DNA from 3 places in the Neomicrococcus aestuarii genome. Region 1 is predicted to be linked to each of the others. Evidence: predicted binding sites of a transcription regulator. Region 1 holds the regulator's gene; each other region holds the start of a gene.

Region 1 (6,082 bases):
CGAAGGCGCGGATACCGTGGTCATTGACTCGGAGCTGGCTCCTTCACAACGACGTGCCCTCGAAGACATCGTCAAGGTCAAAGTTATTGACCGCACGGCATTGATCTTGGACATCTTCGCGCAGCATGCGAAGAGCCGTGAAGGTCGCGCCCAAGTGGAACTCGCGCAGCTCGAATACCTCTTGCCACGTTTGCGTGGTTGGGGTGAATCGATGTCCCGGCAGGCCGGTGGTCGTGTTGGTGCTGCTGGGGGCGGCATTGGTTCTCGTGGCCCGGGTGAAACGAAAATCGAGCTCGATCGTCGTCGTATTAGAACCCGCATGGCGAAACTGCGCCGCGAAATCCAAGCCATGAAACCGGCTCGCGAAGCTAAGCGAGCCAACCGTAAGCGCAACGATGTTCCGTCTGTTGCCATCGCGGGCTATACGAACGCAGGCAAGTCCTCGGTGCTGAACCGATTGACCAATGCTGGCGTCCTTGTGGAGAACGCGCTCTTCGCAACCTTGGATCCCACGGTTCGTAGGACGCAGACGGAGGACGGTATTGAATACACGCTCACCGACACCGTCGGTTTCGTGCGTTCCTTGCCCACGCAGCTGGTCGAGGCCTTCCGTTCCACGCTTGAGGAAATCGGGGATTCTGACCTGATTCTTCACGTCGTGGATGGATCGCACCCGGATCCGGAAGGACAGATTCGTGCTGTTCGCGAAGTGCTTCGGGACATCGATGCACAGAACATCCCGGAGGTCATTGTCCTGAATAAGGCCGATGCCGCGGATCCTTATGTGCTCGAGCGCATCAAGAACCGCGAACCGCGCACTATGGTGGTTTCGGCTCGAACCGGTTACGGAATCGAGGAGCTTCTTCAGGAAGTGTCCGAGTCCATTCCACGTCCCGGCGTGGAGCTGGATGTGGTGATTCCGTATCAGCGTGGTGACTTGGTCAGCCGTCTGCACGAGCAATCGGCGGAAATTATCGCCATGGATCACGTGGAGGAGGGTACTCGCATGCATATCAAGGTGCGCCAGGACTTTGCGGCCGAGCTGGAACCCTTTGTGGTAACTCCTTCGGAGGGCGCTACCCAAGCATGATCGATGAGGAGCTGAACGGCGCCGAGCGCGTTGATGAACTGCTGACGCTTGCCGTGTCCAAAATGGGCGGGCAAGCGCGTTCCGGGCAACACGAAATGGCCCAAAAGGTGATCGAATCCTTTGAAAAGGGTGGGCACCTTTTGGTCCAGGCCGGCACCGGAACGGGAAAGTCTTTGGGGTACCTGGTGCCCTCGATTTATCACTCGCTCAGCGCCGAGAAGCCCATCATCATCTCCACCGCTACTCTGGCGCTCCAAAGCCAGATTGTGGGCCGTGACCTTCCGCGGCTCTTGAAGAACCTGGAACCCGAGTTACCTCGTCCCGTGGATGCGGTCCTGCTGAAGGGCCGCTCCAACTACGTGTGCAAGCACAAGCTGGGCGGGGGATACCCGGAGGAGCCCACGGATGCGCTGTTCGATTGGGCCGACGGTGCGGCCGCCGCTCCCCATCAAGCTGCCTCGCCTTCGAGCGCTCTGGGGCAAGAAATTGTTCGTTTGCGGGATTGGGCTGAAGACACCGAAACCGGTGACCGCGACGAGTTGACGCCCGGCGTCTCGGACAAGGCCTGGCGCCAGGTGTCCGTCAGCGCGATCGAGTGCCTAGGGTCGCAACGCTGCCCTATGGCGGAAGAGTGTTTCAGCGAGTTGGCCCGTAAAAAGGCTGCGCAAGCCGACATTGTGGTCACCAACCACGCGCTCTTGGCGATCGCCGCTTTCGAAGGTCTTGCCGTCCTGCCAGAGTTCGACATTGTGGTGGTGGATGAAGCCCACGAGCTCGAGGATCGTGTCACCAATTCGGTGACCAAGCCGCTGTCCGTCGCCACGATCTCCGCGGCTGCCAGTGCGGCACGCAAGCACGCCAAAGTCATTGTGGAGCCACTCGAACGAGCCAATAGAGCCTTCGAGGAATCCGTCTCTAGCGTGTCTGATGGTCTTTTGCCACGCGGTATTACCGAGGAGCAACGAGAAGCGCTCACCATGGTGCGGGAGGCCGCCCGCGTGGTTGCCTCGGATATCAAGATTGACTCTGCGAATCCGGACGGAGCCATGCAGATGGCGAAGTCGCAGATCATGTACATCGTGGAACAAGCCGAGCGTCTCTTGGAAGCTTCTCCCCAGTACGACGTCGTGTGGGCGGCTCGCCCGCGCGAGTTTGTGCCTGGTAGTGGGTACCAGTCCGCATCAGAAGATTCCCCCGCAGTTCTGCACGTCGCCCCACTTTCTGTGGGAATGCAACTGAGGGAGGGGCTCTTCGCAGATCGTACCGTCGTGCTCACGAGCGCAACGCTAGCGATTGGCGCGGCGTTCGATACCGCCGCCGGAAACCTTGGGCTCAGAGGCGATGGTGCGCCGTCGTGGTCCGGAATCGACGTCGGCAGCCCGTTTGACTACTCCAAGCAGGGTGTCCTCTACGTGGCGAAGCACCTTGACGCACCCTCGCGAGACGTCAACCCACGCACATACGACGAGATCGAGCGATTGATCAACGCCTCCGAAGGCGGAACGCTCGCCCTCTTCTCCTCCCGCCGAGCGGCCGAAGAAGCCGCCGAAGAACTGCGGCGTCGCGTGGACTATGACATTTTGTGCCAAGGCGAATCGAGCATGAAGGCACTCGTCGAAGAGTTCTCTGAGAATGAAGCTACGTGTCTCTTCGGCACCATGTCCTTGTGGCAAGGCGTTGACGTCCCGGGCACCTCATGCCGACTTGTCATCATTGACCGAATTCCGTTCCCGCGCCCCGACGAACCCCTCGTGAAGGCACGCACACAGGACGTTGATCGTCGCGGTGGCAGCGGCTTTATGAGCGTGTCCGTCAGTAGCGCGGCCACTAAGCTGGCGCAGGGTGCTGGCCGTCTGATTCGTTCCACGGATGATCGTGGCGTCGTCGCAATCTTGGATTCTCGTCTCGTCAGCCGGCGCTATGGAGGGTTCATCAAGGCGTCCCTGCCGCCAATGTGGTCCACCACGGATCCCGACGTCGTGACGGGTGTCCTTAAACGACTAGCGGCCGCCGCCAAGAATCAGGCGACGACCGCTTAGAAGCGACCCTTTCGAAGCGACCGCTCAGTAAAGACCGCTCAGTAAAGACCGCTGAGAAACGAAATTAGAAATGAAACACGGATTGCTGCGAGCTAGATAGCGCGTAGGACGGAAACCACGCGACCCATGATGGTGGCGTGATCGCCCAAAATCGGTTCGTAGTTCGTGTTCTGCGGCAAAAGCCACGTGTGACCATCGCGCTGACGGAACGTCTTGACCGTGGCTTCATCGTCCAGCAGAGCCGCAACAATGTCTCCGTTATTGGCGGAGTTCTGGCGACGAACAACTACCCAGTCACCGTCCGCAATGGCGGCGTCGATCATTGAGTCGCCAGCGACCTTCAGCATGAAGAGTTCGCCTTGACCGGTGAGAACTCGCGGCAAGAGCATGGTGTCTTCCACCGACTGCTCGGCAAGAATTGGTCCGCCGGCGGCGATACGTCCCACGAGCGGAACGGCGACGAGATCGTCGTTATCTACGAAAACGGTGCGGCCTTCAGGTATAGAGGCGGACGTATCAGAGTTCTGGACCGAGGATTCCTTGGCGAAAGCTTTTTGCTCTTCAGCCCACTTCTTAGCCTCGACCTTTTCGATCAGCAATTCGATAGCACGGGGACGGTTAGGGTCACGACGGATGACTCCACGCTGCTCGAGCTGTGCAAGCTGATAGGTCACGCTGGAAAGCGATGCTAGTCCGGCGGCGTCGCCGATCTCTCGCATGGTGGGAGGGTAGCTGTTTTCTTCGATCAAACGATGAATGACATCAACGATCTGAAGCTGCCGACTGGTGAGTCCTGGGAAGTGCGCGTTGGCACGTTCCTGAATCTTGGTCATTGTCCGCCGTGTCATGTTCCGGTCCCGTCTCTTGCCGTCGATTGACGTTCCATCTTTTGACGAAAGTCCCCGAGTTTGCCTGCTGAATTCGGAATCTATGTTCTAAGTGTCAGTACCCGTGAGGACACTAGTTCTAGCAGCTTCCGTTGCACTAACACTACGGTACCTGCGCACGTCTTTGAAAGATTTGTTCGAGTGTGTCTCGACAATCATCGAAGATACGTGCTAGAAATGTTCTATAGGTTTTCGAAGCAGTATTCGAGGCGGGGCGAAAAGTCGCCCAAGTCTTCGAAAGAATGAAGGGGAGAACAATGACTATTGCCGCAATTTCATCGCCGTTCCGCGCGACTGCAGGCCGCTCGTCGTTGACCGATTTTTCGAAAGCACGTCCTCGCACGGCACAGCGACCGGCGAAGCTTCAACTCACCCGCAAGGGCCGTCTGGTGTTCATCGGGATCCCGTCCATGACCTTGGCAGCCGCCTTGCTGGCGCTCGTTGGGCTGTTCACCAGCCCCGTGCTGGCAGGATCCACGGCACCTTCAAGTGTTGACGCCGTCCAGGTCACCGTCTTGCAGGGTGACTCCTTGTGGAGCATCGCTGAAGCAGTGGCTCCAGGTCAGGATCCCCGCGAAACCATCGAACAGATTCAGGAATTGAACGTCATCGATGGCAAGACCTTGCGCGTTGGTCAGGAAATTTTCGTTCCGGTTCACCCATAACCGAACTTCGCCACTGGAACGCCACTGGAACTAGGACCACTGGAACTAGGACCACTGGAACTAGGTCGGTCCGCGGGGAATGGGGCTGGCCTGGAGCCGGCCGGGAGTCAGTGTAGCGACAGATATCACTACGTGCATTCCAGTCATGACGACTCAAAATTCCGGTCCGCTGTTCGTCTTTGCCTAGAATTGACTGGTGAATCAGTCAATGGATCCTTTTGAACGTCTGCCGCTTCGGGACAACCTTCGCGGACTGAAGCCGTATGGTGCGCCACAGCTTGACGTGCCGAACATGCTCAACGTCAACGAGAACACTCATCCGCTTCCTGTTGAAGTACGTGATTCCATTGCCGAGGACGTGCGCGCAGCAGCTGCGAACCTCAATCGCTACCCGGACCGCGAGTTCTCAGAACTACGCGAACGCCTGGCCGGCTACTTGGGGCACAACCTAACAGCCGCAAACATCTGGGCCGGCAACGGTTCCAACGAGGTTCTCCAGCACATCCTCCAAGCGTTCGGTGGACCAGGCCGCTCGGCCATGGGTTTCCCTCCCACCTACTCGATGTACCCGCTCCTTGCTGCCGGTACCGACACCGAATACATCAAGGGCGTCCGTGCAGACGACTTCGAACTAAGCGCCGAGTCCGCAGCTCAGCAGGTTCGTGAAGCACAGCCAAACATTGTCTTCTTGTGCTCGCCCAACAACCCCACCGGCACCGCACTTGGCCTTGACGTCATCAAGGCCGTGTACGACGCAGGGGAAGCCTCCAACGCCATCATCATTGTGGACGAGGCTTACGCAGAGTTCTCCCACGTCGGAACTCCTTCAGCACTCACCTTGCTCGAGGGCCGTGAGCGGTTGATCGTCTCTCGAACCATGAGCAAAGCTTTCGCTCTGGCCGGCGCGCGTTTGGGTTACATGGCCGCAGCGCCATCTGTCGCAGATGCCATGCGCCTAGTGCGCTTGCCGTACCACTTGTCAGCAGTAACCCAAGCAACTGCTAACGCAGCACTCAAGCACGTTGATGCCTTGTTGGCGAACGTCGAAGACATCAAGATGCAGCGCGATCGCATTGTCGACGAGCTCAAGCGCATGGGCCTCCAGCCAGCCTCGAGTGACTCGAACTTCGTCTTCTTTGGCGGCCTCGAGAACCCGGCACTCGTGTGGCAAGAACTCTTGAACCGCGGCGTACTGATTCGCGACGTGGGCATTCCAGGACACTTGCGCGTCACGGCTGGAACGGAAGCTGAAACCACCGCATTCCTGACCGGCCTCGAGGAAATTCTCGAAAAGTCTCAGTCGGACGCTGCGCCGATAGAATAGATGTAGGTCCCGGAGGCAACCCATACCGTCCTCCTCATCAAGCGCCGCGTGACTCAAGGTCCGTGCGCGAGTTGGTC
Region 2 (6,082 bases), 250 kb from region 1:
TGCCAAGCGAGTCAGTGCCGCCTTCTCCGTGGCGTCCACGGTGAGGCCCCAACGCTTCTTCACGGCAACCCAGCTGGTGACGTACGCGCAACGGTTCTTCGGTGGCAACCACTGCTCGGGGCCGCGCGCTCCCTTGGAGGAGTTCAATGCGCTGGTCTGAGCGTTCAGGGTGCGCTTGTCAGAGATGTCGTTGTAGAACGCCACGCGCTTGGCTTGCGTCCACTTCTTCGCGCCGGATCCCCAGGCTTCGTGGACGGGAACGGTGTGGTCGATCTGAACGGTGGTGGCGCTCGTGTGGATTTTGTTGTCCCACGTGGTCACCCATTTGCCGTACTTCACGCTACAGCGGCGCGAAGAGGTGTAGGTGGCCGTGACGCGGGTTTCCTGCAAGAGGACTTCGTGGCGCGAGTTTTGGCAGTCCTTGTTGGCGTCGATCCACTGACCGAAGTAACGGTCGCGGTCATAGCCAGAGTTAGATTCTGCTGCGACTACCAAAGACTTCACCGCGGTGCGCAACGGTGCGCTGTACGTGGTGCCGGCGTCGGCAGGAGCTGCGCCACTGACGGCGATCAGTGCGATCGCAAGGGTGGAGGCCGCGGTAGCGACGAAAGTGCGAAGAGAAGAGAGAGGCGATGCCAAGGTGTGTGACTCCAGTGATGCTGATGAGTTTCGAGGATCTCCCAAAACACAAGAGATTCAGCATATCTACTAGTCAGCGCAGAGACTCGAACTGTGACAAGTTCCCCGGTTGTGGCGCGGTGCGTAGGCTAGAGGGATGGAACGTTCAGTCTCCCCGTTGCGCCCGGGTGAAATCGTGTTGGCCGGGACCCCCATTGGAAATTTGGGGGATACGACGCCGCGGCTTGAGCACGCGCTCCGCACCGCGGACATTGTGGCCGCGGAGGATACGCGCCGACTCCACCACTTGGTCAACGCCCTCGGTATCACGCTCTCAGGGAGCGTCGTGAGCTATCACGAGCACAACGAAGCGGAGCGGGCAGCGGAACTGCTAGCTGCGGCGTCGTCCGGGAAAACCGTAGTGATTGTGTCCGATGCCGGCATGCCCACCGTCTCCGACCCCGGGTTCCGCGCCGTGCACGCCGCCATGGAAGCGGGCGTGAACGTCACGGCGATTCCTGGCCCGAGCGCCGTGCTGACTGCGCTCGCCGTCTCCGGCTTGCCCACGGACCGTTTCACCTTCGAAGGGTTCATCCCTCGCAAGGCGGGGGACCGGGCGGAGCGGCTCTCCGAGCTCTCAACGGAACGGCGCACCATGGTGTTCTTCGAGGCTCCGCACCGGGTGGAAGCGCTGTTGGGCGCCATGATCGACGCTTTTGGTGCTTCTCGCCGTGTCGCGGTGTGCCGCGAACTGACAAAGCTCCACGAAGAAATCATCCGCGGCCCGCTCGAAGACGTCCACGCCTGGGCGAAAGACAACGAGGTGCGCGGCGAGATTGTGGTGGTGCTCGAGGGAGCCCCCGCGCAAGAAAAAGCGCAAGCCACGGACCTGGTGGGAAGCGTGAACGAACTCATCGAATCCGGGCTCCGACTCAAAGAAGCCGTCCAAGCGGTAGCGCAGCGCGAACGCGTGCCACAGCGGGACCTCTACGCCGCTGTGGTGGAGTCCAGAAAGAAGTAACCAATCCGTTGTGCGCGCGGACAAAGAACTGGCTAAGTAATTGTGCGTACTCAAATTGGAGTTGATTTAGCGGTGGACTACCGTGGAACCAATTCTTCCCGTCTACTAGTGCGGAGATCACTATGACTATCACTCCTGAACGCGAAGCCGAACTACTGGCCTCGACCCCCAAGGGTCTGCTCATCAATGGCGAATGGCGCGACGCTTCCGACGGCGGCACGTACGACGTCCACGACCCAGCCACCGGCAAGGTCCTCGCGACCCTCGCCTCCGCTACCTCCGAGGACGCGATTGCAGCCCTCGACGCTGCCGATGCAGCACAGGCCAAGTGGGCACTGACCGCTCCTCGCGAGCGCTCGATCATCCTTCGCCGCGCCTTCGACATCATCGCTGAGCGTGCCGAGGACTTCGCCCTCATCATGACCCTCGAAATGGGCAAGCCTTTCAAGGAAGCCCTCGGCGAGGTCACCTACGGCAACGAGTTCTTGCGCTGGTTCTCCGAAGAAGCAGTGCGCGACTACGGCCGCTACGTCACCACCCCAGAAGGCAAGAACAAGATCCTCGTGCAGCGCAAGCCAGTCGGCCCAGCCCTGCTAGTGACCCCCTGGAACTTCCCGCTCGCCATGGCCACCCGCAAGGTCGGCCCAGCGCTCGCAGCAGGTTGCACGGCCATCTTGAAGCCAGCAAAGCTCACCCCGCTCACCTCCCAGCTGTTTGGCCAGGTCCTTATCGAGGCCGGCGTCCCAGCAGGTGTCGTGAACATCGTGTCCTCCAAGTCCGCATCCGGCATCTCCGGTCCGCTCATGAAGGATCACCGCCTCCGCAAGATCTCCTTCACCGGCTCCACCCCAGTGGGACGCCAGTTGCTCAAGGACGCCGCCGACAACGTGCTGCGCACCTCGATGGAACTTGGCGGCAACGCTCCGTTCATCGTCTTCGAAGACGCTGACCTGGACAAGGCTGTTGAAGGCGCCATGGCTGCCAAGATGCGCAACATGGGCGAGGCTTGCACCGCCGCTAACCGTTTCTTGGTTCAGGACACGGTTGCCGATGAGTTCACCAAGAAGTTCGCTGCCGCTTTGTCTGCTTTGAAGCTGGGCCGCGGTACCGAAGAAGATTCGCAGGTTGGCCCCATCATCGACTCGGGCGCTCGCGATGACATCCACGAGCTCGTGACGGCTGCTGTTTCTGCCGGCGCTTCCGTGGTTACCGGCGGCCAGAAGGTAGAAGGCGATGGCTTCTTCTACCAGCCAACCGTCTTGAACAACGTGCCTAACGACGCCGAGATCCTCCGCCAGGAAATCTTCGGACCGGTTGCTCCTGTCACCACGTTCGCTACCGAAGCTGACGCCATCAAGCTGGCTAACGCTTCCGAGTACGGCTTGGCGTCCTACGTCTTCACGAAGGACTTCTCCAAGCTCTTGCGCGTGGCTGAGCAGATCGAATTCGGCATGGTGGGCTTCAATGCCGGCGTCATCTCCAACGCTGCGGCACCTTTCGGTGGCGTGAAGCAGTCCGGTCTGGGCCGTGAAGGCGGTGCCGAGGGTATCGACGAATACACCACCGTGCAGTACATCGGCATTGCTGATCCTTTCGCTGACGCTAAGTAGTTCTTAGCTTCAATCGCAATAGCGCGTCGCTTCCTTTCGGGGAGGCGGCGCGCTTTGTATTTAAGCACTGAGTACGACGGCGATGAACTGTTCTTCGACGCGTTGTGGATATCCGAACATATAATCTATAACTGTGGGTAAATGAAAAATACTTATCCACAAATTAGCCGATTTAGTGGTTATTCGCTTGTATGTTCGATAGGGTTGATTTATCAATTCGATCCCGAGGCTACGGGGGCTGATCGCATGACCACCACGCCACTACTCCAACGAATGCTCACTTACTCAGACTCTTTGCGGGCTGAGTTCGATTCCCTATCCGACACCCAGCTGACCCGACTCAGCGATGACCAATGGGCGGAGTATGCTGACGCAGTCGAAGCCATGTCCCGGTTTCTCACGCGGTTTCAGGTGCATGCCGCTGCCGCGTTTGTTCGTGCGGCGCAGGACGCTCAGGCTGCTGGAGTGGGCACGCGATTGCGCACGAAAACTCCTGAGGAGCGTTTGGCTGAACGACTAGGCGTGACGAAGTCTGAGATCCGTCGGCGCGTGGCTCTCGCCGACTCCTTGCAGGAAAACACCGATGAATACGGTCAACCGATAGCTCCGAAGTACCCGGCAGTGGCCGAGCTGTTCAATCAGGGTGGGACTAGCCTGTCCGTGGCTTCGACGATGATTCGTGAGCTCGACAAAGCCACAGTCCTCTCAAATGCCACGCCCGAACTGGATACTGCTCGGGTGCGGCGTGAGATGGAAGCCGCCCTTGTTCACGCCCAGCATCAAGGTGGAGCACCGTTGGTGACGACGGTCGGTAAGAACTGGTTGAACCGTTTGAACACGAAGAACATTCAGCCGACCCCGGAGCTGGCGAAACAATTTCAAGGCTTGCACCTGATCGGCCGCAAGTACGGGTTGAACCATGGCGAATTCTATTTGGATGATGAGCAATGGGCGACCCTTCTCGCGGGCTCCTCGTTTGAAGCGAATCCACGCATCAAGACCACAAACGGTGCAAACGGTGCAAACGGTTCATCGGACACCCTTTTAGATGACGCCGTTTCGTGCCCATCAGATGATGATGCCGTGGCGGGCGAGCTGAAAGACATTCGAACACGTCCACAGAAGCTCGCTGACGGACTGATGCGCTCGATTCAAGCCGGGCTGTCCACGAACAAGCTCCCATGGAACGGCGGTTTGCGTCCTCAGGTCATGGTGACGATCGATGAGGAGACGTTGCAAGGTCGGATTGCTTCGGCGAAGACCTTCCAATCGCACTCGGCGCAGGTCGGACCGATCGACCCAGGCTTGATTCGACGAATCGCCTGCAATGCTGACATCCTGCCAGTCGTATTGAACGGTGAAGGACGAGTCCTTGACGTTGGGGCACCGCAGAGACTTTTCACTACAGAGCAACGGAAGATCTTGTACGCGAGAGATCTCGGGTGTTCCGCACCGGGATGCACGGTTCCTGCGGATGGTTGCGAAGCGCACCACGTTCAGGAATGGAGCAAGGGCGGACCGACCACCATCGAGAACGGGGCGCTGGTTTGCCATTTTCACCACAAGCTCGTGCATGACACTCCATGGAAGATCGACATGAGCAGAGCCGTGCCTTATTGGGTGCCGCCGAAAGCGGTCGATCCAGATCAGAAACCACGACGGAACTACCACTTTCATCCCGAGATTCTTGGGTTCGGCAGCGCCGAAGAAGCCACCGGCTAGAGCTTTGTCCGGAAAACCATCGATACCGAGGAGTCGTATCCCGCGCACTAGCCGATGACCTGCAAATAGATCAGGCAACACCGGCATGAGCGTGCGCACGAAGAGGGCCGCCGAACGGGGCCCATCCTGCCCGCGTCAACAACCAGCAGGCCACAACCATTGGCCGTGCGAAGTTCATGTTGTCTTGAAAACTGAATAGAGGGGCCCAACGCTCAGCAACAGCGTTGGGCCGGATGTTCGACAGCAGACAGCAGACAGCAGACAGCAGACTGCAGTCAGCAGCCGGCAGGCGGCAGCCGGCAGCCGACTGTCGTCGGAGTGGCAAAGCGTTCTTAGGACATTGCGCTGTCGGTACCTTGGTAACCGATGAGCCAGTGGAGTCCATAGCAATCCACGACCTGGCCATCGGTATCGCCCCACGGTTTGGCGGTGAGCGGATCGATCACTGTGCCGCCCTCGGACAGCTTGGCGAACCACTCGCGTAGCGTTGCCGGTGTCGTCGTGCCCAAGAGGGCCATCATGAGGCCCTCGGTTTTGACGGTGGTGTCTGTGTCTGAGGCATCGGCAGCGAACAGGTTTACCTCGCCGGTGAGTTGGCCGTGGCCGATGTTCTCTTGTGGTCCGTCGGTGCGGCTCAGGTCTTTGAGGGAATACATTTCAATGCTTCCGCCAAAGACAGCGTGGTAGAACTCGAGCGCGGTGCGCGCGGTTCCGGGGAACAGGATGTACGGAACGGGTCCAGTCATGCGCGTCAATCTACAGCGTAGAGCCCTCCCCGGCTACCCCCTCCACTTAGGGCTAGGATCCCCGGTTCATGACGGAGGCGGGCCAGAAACGCGCGCGGAAACGCTCGCGAGCATCTGCTCGGCGCTGCAGGGCGCGGGTCACCGTGGCGAGGTCTTGAGCCAGATCAGAGCCGGAATCGCTGCCGGAACTCTTGCCAGAATCCACACCGGCGTCGGCTCCCGCTCTTGGACCGACACCGGAGTCAGCCGCAGCGTACCGGGCCACCTCAAAAGCTGAGCGCAATCGCGAAAGTGAGCCTGCGTCGTCGTACTGGAAATTGGGTGCTTCAGTAACTGCTGCACCCGCCTCTGAATCAGGAGCAGGA
Region 3 (6,082 bases), 1.3 Mb from region 1:
AAATTAATGAGCCGTTGTCGCGAATCGCCGCAACCGTGTCCTGATGTGTCACAAAAGGGTGTCGCTGTGCGTCGCGGGTCCGTGTTACATCGCTTCGAACTCGGGCACGTTGTCGGTTGCTCGGAGTGCACGTTGCAGTGCGGCTCGCGAGGTGAACCCCACTTGTTTCGCAATGCTTTCCAGAGAGTTGGAGTGACCTTCCGGCGAGGACATGAGCTGGCGAGCCGCGTCCACGCGAAGGTTGCGGAGGGTCCCGGCTACGGTGGTGCCCTCCCTGGTGAAGGCGCGTTGGAGGTTTCTCAGGGACGCGCAGAGGTCCTTTGCCAACCGGGTTGGCGTGAATTCAGGGTCTGCCGAATGGGCGATCATAAGCCGAAGCGCGCGCTGGTACAGGCTTGCCGGTAGCCGTGGCTGCGCTTCGTCTGAGTGTTTGCTCGCGAGCATCACGGCGACAAGCTGACTTGCCAAGAGATCCTGCACTACAAACTGTGAGAATCGATCCTCGGGATGGTCAACAGCAGTCACACCTTCCACAAATCTCATGACAGGATGCAGCACGCTGTTGGGTGCCTCGATCTTGCCTGCGATTGCATCCAGGTGTACGCCTGCCTCGGTCAATCGGCGGTAGGGCACGGAGATCACGTAGAGCGTTGAGTTCACGGGCCATTCAACATGCGCGCTGATGGAGGTGAGGGCGTAGAGAGCTTCGCCCGCAAGTAGTCGAATGGGCGGCTTGTCGGGATTCTTGGGTGTCAGTGACATGCTTCCGGCCGCCACAAAGACCAACCGGATCAGGTCCGCATCCGGCGTCGCTTGCCTGTCCGCGGATCCGCGGCGAACGTCCACGCGATAGGCGGCGTGATCGCCCACAACCGATCCTCGGGCATGCAGAAGCCAATCGGGGGCAGCGTTTTCATACGAGCCCACGTGGTTCGATGCCGATGGATGGCGCGGACGACGTGTGGTGTGCGCGCTCGTCGGTGTTGAGCGCGGTGAGCCAAGCATCAGAGAGAGACGCTGGGCTCCGGGTTGGTCTGGCTTAGGCAGCTTTGTTCCTCCTGCGCGAACATGCGATCGAAGCCAAAGGTGACGAGAATAGGCGCGCTGGGAAACGCAACTTACGTAATAAGATTACGGCATAAGTGGCATCTGACATGCGTAAATGCATTTCTGGGAGTAATAAAGAAGATGCAGAAAACTTGTGGGAGATGAGCCCTGAAATTCCGGAGGTTTCCGGCAAACAGAAAACTCACTACCGCAACACAGCATTCTTCAAGGTGAGGCTCTTATCGTTGTCAGTACCTCAAAAGGTGCGAGTGATGATAGAAAGCCCCAGCCGATTCCCTTGGCTGGGGCTTTCGCCTTAAAGCTCCCGCTTTCTTCTTCCGGATTGCTGGGGTGAATTTTTTTGATTACGACGACGGAGCTTGCGTCTAGCGCCAAGGTTCCGTTCCTTTCAGGGTCACTTTCGTGCGGGATTCACCCACAGGCACGCGTTTTCCTACTTATTTAGAACATTTGTCCACATTCGAAGATTCTTATTCTAAGTGTCATGGCTGATGCATAGAGTTGTGGTTATGGAAGTCCCGAGTTCTTCGGACCTGCTCAACCTTCTGTCCACCTTCAATGCGACCGATTTATCGGTAAACGAGCTTCGAGATCACTATGTGGTCTTGCAAAGACATCTTGCGCTTCTTCAAGAAGCCACCCGGGTGGTGCCGGCGAGCGTCACCGAGCTGGATCAACTGGGTGTAGCGGCTGAAGCGACTGCACATCGGATCGGGGCGGTGCAGGTTGAAGTTGCAGCCCGAGTAGAACAGGGCGTCGAGGCGCTGATGCGGGACGAAGCAAATCCTTACCGCCGGTCCAAATATCGTTCCGCGGTGGAGCGTCTGTCCCAATTGCTGCACATCAACCCGGGGGAGGTGCATAAGCGCCTCGAGGTCGCTCACGCTGTGTCTGCGGCCCAGGGTGGCGCTGTTGAGGGAGGCCCAATGCACGTTCCTGTCGGCGAAGCTTTCGAAGCAGGGTCTATCTCGGTTGCGAACGCTTCCCGAATCGTCGCTGGAGTTGAGAAGCTACGTACTCCCATTTCTCAAGTCAGCGCTAGCGAGCAAGAAACCGACGAACTGTGCGAACGAATGGAATCCGAGCTTGTCTATACGGCCCAAACTGGTACCCCGAAAGCTGTCGATCGATTGCTGAAAACGTGGGAACACCGAGTCAACGCGCTAGGAGTCCTTCCTACTCAAGCCGTGAAACAGGACTATCAGGGCGCATTCTATGCGGGCCGAAAATTCGGGCTTCATGAGTGGGTGTTGCGAATGGACGATCTTCAACACGAAACGTTCATGACCGCCTACGCTCCTGAGCTAAACCCGCGATCCACTGACCACGTTGGCGGAGACGCAGAGATAGACGTGGACGGACGTGGCGAGCCGTTGCCCTTGGCGGCAGACGAAAACGGGAAGCCCATTGAAGCGCCCAAGGATTCGCGCTCGCGCGGTCAGAAGAAGCTGGACGGTGCACTCCATGCCATCAAAGTAGGACTGACGTCGGGGAAGCTCTCCCTCAATGGCGGCTACCAAGCTCAGGTGGTGGTGAACATTGACCACAAGAGTCTCGAGGCCCAGCTAGTGGCGAAAGACGGACTGTTTCGATCGGATGCTGTTCACTCCGGACCCATTAACCCCACTGCCATCCGCCAACTAGCCTGCAATGCGGAACTGCTGCCCGTTGTTCTGGGAGCGGGATCACAAGTAGTGGATTCGGGAAATCGCGCACGACTCTTCAGCGCGGAACAACGCAAAATCCTCTACGCGCGGGACAGAGGGTGCACCTTTCCTGGTTGCACCACTGGCGTGGACAGATGCGAGGCGCACCATGTCCACGAATACTCCCGAGGAGGTGTGACTACCTTGGAAAACGCTGCCATGGTCTGCTCGCACCACCATCACTTGGTGCATGAAACCGGCTGGGAAATCAGCATGCGCTCCGGTGTCCCGTACTGGACACCTCCAGTGGAAGAAGATTCGCGACGTCCACTTATGCGCAACGTTTACTTCCATCCGGAGAAGTCCACCCAACTTCCGCTGGCTGTCTAAGCGCTGATTCGTTGAAGGGCTGAGCCGGACAGAGTGCTGGGCCCGACAAAGCGCTGGGCTGATCAGAGTGTTGACCCGACGGAGTGATGAACCGGTTAGTAAGAAAGCTTTCGCGTGGGCCGAAGGGTCTTGATGCGACTGTGGATTGACAACTCAATAGTGCCGCTGGCGTGCCAATTGTGCCGTCGTTGTGCCCGCACTCTTGTGCTGAATCATGGCATCAGGATTGGACTCGTCTTTGCGTCAGTATTGGTCATCGTCCCCACGGAAGTCCCTGTGGAACACCAAGACAACAGATCTGAGCGCCAGGATGAAACCCATAAAGAGCAGAACGTATCCAATGAAGCTGTAGATGCGGATGCCATCGGTGAGCATGGGGCCGGTCTCAGCGGTGATGAGAACGATCGCCGCGAGCGTAGCGGAACCGGCAAGTACCGCGACAACCAACTGCTGAACGAGTCGATTGAGGAAGCCGCGGTCCGACGGATGCGCCAGCATGCGCACATTGAAGGAGAGGCGGCCCTGCTCCACGTCCTCGGTGATCTTGTTGATGCGACGAGGCAGTGATGCGAACGCGGGGATGGCCTGCATGAAACGCATTTCGGTTTGCTCAAAGATCTTCTTTGGCCCGAACTGCGCTGTTGCGATGCGTCGGCCTTCTTCGCGGGCAAGAAGCACCACATCGATGCTCGGGTCGATCAGTCGAAGCGTTCCTTCGAGAGCACCGAGTGCTCGGAAAGCCGCCGCGATTTGCGGAGGCACCGTGAAGCCGTGGCTCACCACGAGGGCAAAGAGCGCGGTGAACATTTCTGAGCTTCCGGCGCCGCTGAAACCGCCCCGATAGCGGACCATGAGCTGGCCGAGGGTGCGTTCGAACGCGCGCTCGTTGAGCTGGTCTGGACGATCCAGCAAGATGAGCATTGCATCGGTAGCAGCCTGATTGTCGTTCTTATCGATCGCGAAGAGCAACATGGCTAGAGCTTGCTGGCTACTGGGATCCAATCGTCCTACGGAACCGAAGTCCACCAGGCCTGGTTGTCCAGACTCGGACAAGAAGATGTTTCCGGGGTGAAGGTCCGCGTGGAAGACGCCATCATGGGTGATCTGTTTGAGGGTTGCCGAGACGAGTTCGCGAGCAAGTTCGAGGCGTTGAGCATCGTCCATGGTTCGAAGAATGTGCTGAGCGTCGCCGAGTGGAACGCCGTCCAAGCGTTCCATCACCAGAAGGCGAGTGCTTGAGAGAGATTCGTACACGGCAGGAACCCGCACGTTGGTCTTGTGAAGTGCGCCCGCAACAGCCTGCATGTTGTTGCGTTCCACGCGGTAATCCAACTCTTCCCGCAAGGAATCAATGAATCCGCGGGCGATTCCTACAATGCCTAGGTCCCGGGCCCAGGGAGCTGACTTCTCGAGCCACTGCGCAATCCGGAGCACAATCTCGGTATCGGACTGCACCTGCCGCACGGCGGTCGGGCGCTGAACCTTAATCACTACTGAATCGCCAGCAATGGTCTGAGCCGTGTGAACTTGGGCCACGGAAGCGGACGCCAAAGGGTGCTCGTCGATGAAAGAAAAAGCGGTGGAAAACGGGCGGCCCAAAGACGTCTCGATGGCCGATTGGATGACATCCCACGGCTCCGGGGTGGCATTGGTCTGCAGCTTGGAGAGTTCCGCGATGTAAACGGGCGGCAGCAAGTCGGATCGTGTGGATAGCATTTGGCCGAGCTTCACGAACGTCACACCGGCCTCGTTGAGCGTTTCCCGCAACGCGATGGCCGTCTCTCGGTGAGAATCACGGCTCTTGTCGAGACCACGAATCTGGCTCACCAATCCGTGCCGCACAGCAATCCGCATGATCTGAAAATACCGGGCTTGGCGGCGTCGTCGTGCTGAAAAATCGCGGAAGAAACTCACCGGATTCGGTAGGGAACCCGTGGGAACCAGGATCTCGAGGAACATCAAGATAGCGACGCCGAGGGCGAACATCCAGAACGTGGCGAGGCCCGCGAGCATGAGCGCGGGGCCAATGTTGGCATCGGAAATGGAGCCATCATCCGCATAGCCCATGACAATGAACTGCACGCCGCCCATCAGGACCAGCGACATCAGAAGAGCCACGAAAATTGCGCGAGGCCAACCTACGGGAACGCCGAGAATTCGCCGCGCGAGGGTTGCGATGAGCCAGACCTGAAACACCAGGAACAGGAGGCCAAGGACTAAGGAGAAGACGAAACCTAGGGCGTCGAGTGAGTCGATCAGACTACTGATGGTCATAGATTTCCCCCACAGGCGGCTGCTGTCCATAAACTTCGGGGGCGAAATCCCCGGATTACCCCTAAGACTTACTGTAGCGGGAGGGGGTTCCCTAGTATGGGAGGTGCGTCACAAGTGAATGAGACTGAAAAGGATAGAGCAGTATGACTCCAGCAAAGGTTCCACACCAGAACGTCACGTTTGATTCCACCGAGGGCCAAGCCCATGGTTATATCGCCATTCCCGAGAGCGGCAAGGGTCCTGGGGTCATCGTGATCCAGGAATGGTGGGGTCTTGTTGACCACATCAAGGACGTTTGTGATCGCCTTGCAGCGCTGGGATTTGTGGCGCTCGCACCGGATCTTTACGGCGGATCCATTACCCACGACGGCGCCGAGGCCGCTGAGATGATGAGCAAGCTCCCCGCAGAAGAAGGCGCACGCTTGCTTTTGGGCTCTGTCGATTACCTGTTGAACCGAGACGAGGTCACGAGCGAAACCGTTGGAGCCATTGGCTTCTGCATGGGCGGTGGCTTTGTACTTTCACTTGCTGCACAGGCCGGAGACAAAGTTTCTGCAGCCGTACCGTTCTACGGCGTGGGTCAGGGTGTTCCGGAGAGCTTCAAGACCATCACGGCAAAGGTTCAAGGCCATTACGCCGAGCAAGATGACTTCTTCCCTGTGGATCAGGCACGCGAACAAGAGAAGCAGATTCGAGAAGAATCG

What was found. Region 1 encodes LexA, which represses DNA repair genes until DNA is damaged. Its sites were predicted from a motif close to TCGAACANNTGTTCGA; they were not measured.
Region 2: a site for LexA is predicted at 3,362-3,377, ahead of HD598_RS00495 (HNH endonuclease signature motif containing protein). Genes of this name have one in related genera too.
Region 3: a site for LexA is predicted at 1,511-1,526, ahead of HD598_RS07270 (HNH endonuclease signature motif containing protein). Genes of this name have one in related genera too.

Annotation. Positions count from the first base shown of each region.
Region 1 is NZ_JACHDR010000001.1:364,034-370,115, forward strand. Features, by position in the region: gene hflX (GTPase HflX) at 1-1,090, shown strand, start outside; gene HD598_RS01645 (ATP-dependent DNA helicase) at 1,087-3,129, shown strand; gene lexA (transcriptional repressor LexA) at 3,222-3,977, opposite strand; gene HD598_RS01655 (LysM peptidoglycan-binding domain-containing protein) at 4,274-4,681, shown strand; gene HD598_RS01660 (histidinol-phosphate transaminase) at 4,890-6,005, shown strand.
Region 2 is NZ_JACHDR010000001.1:109,595-115,676, forward strand. Features, by position in the region: gene HD598_RS00480 (HNH endonuclease family protein) at 1-639, opposite strand, end outside; gene rsmI (16S rRNA (cytidine(1402)-2'-O)-methyltransferase) at 776-1,639, shown strand; gene HD598_RS00490 (NAD-dependent succinate-semialdehyde dehydrogenase) at 1,762-3,249, shown strand; gene HD598_RS00495 (HNH endonuclease signature motif containing protein) at 3,496-4,971, shown strand; gene HD598_RS00500 (VOC family protein) at 5,304-5,717, opposite strand; gene HD598_RS00505 (DUF3488 and transglutaminase-like domain-containing protein) at 5,770-6,082, opposite strand, start outside.
Region 3 is NZ_JACHDR010000001.1:1,622,169-1,628,250, reverse strand. Features, by position in the region: gene HD598_RS13765 (helix-turn-helix domain-containing protein) at 85-870, opposite strand; gene HD598_RS07275 (hypothetical protein) at 1,143-1,367, shown strand; gene HD598_RS07270 (HNH endonuclease signature motif containing protein) at 1,578-3,104, shown strand; gene HD598_RS07265 (ABC1 kinase family protein) at 3,348-5,378, opposite strand; gene HD598_RS07260 (dienelactone hydrolase family protein) at 5,522-6,082, shown strand, end outside.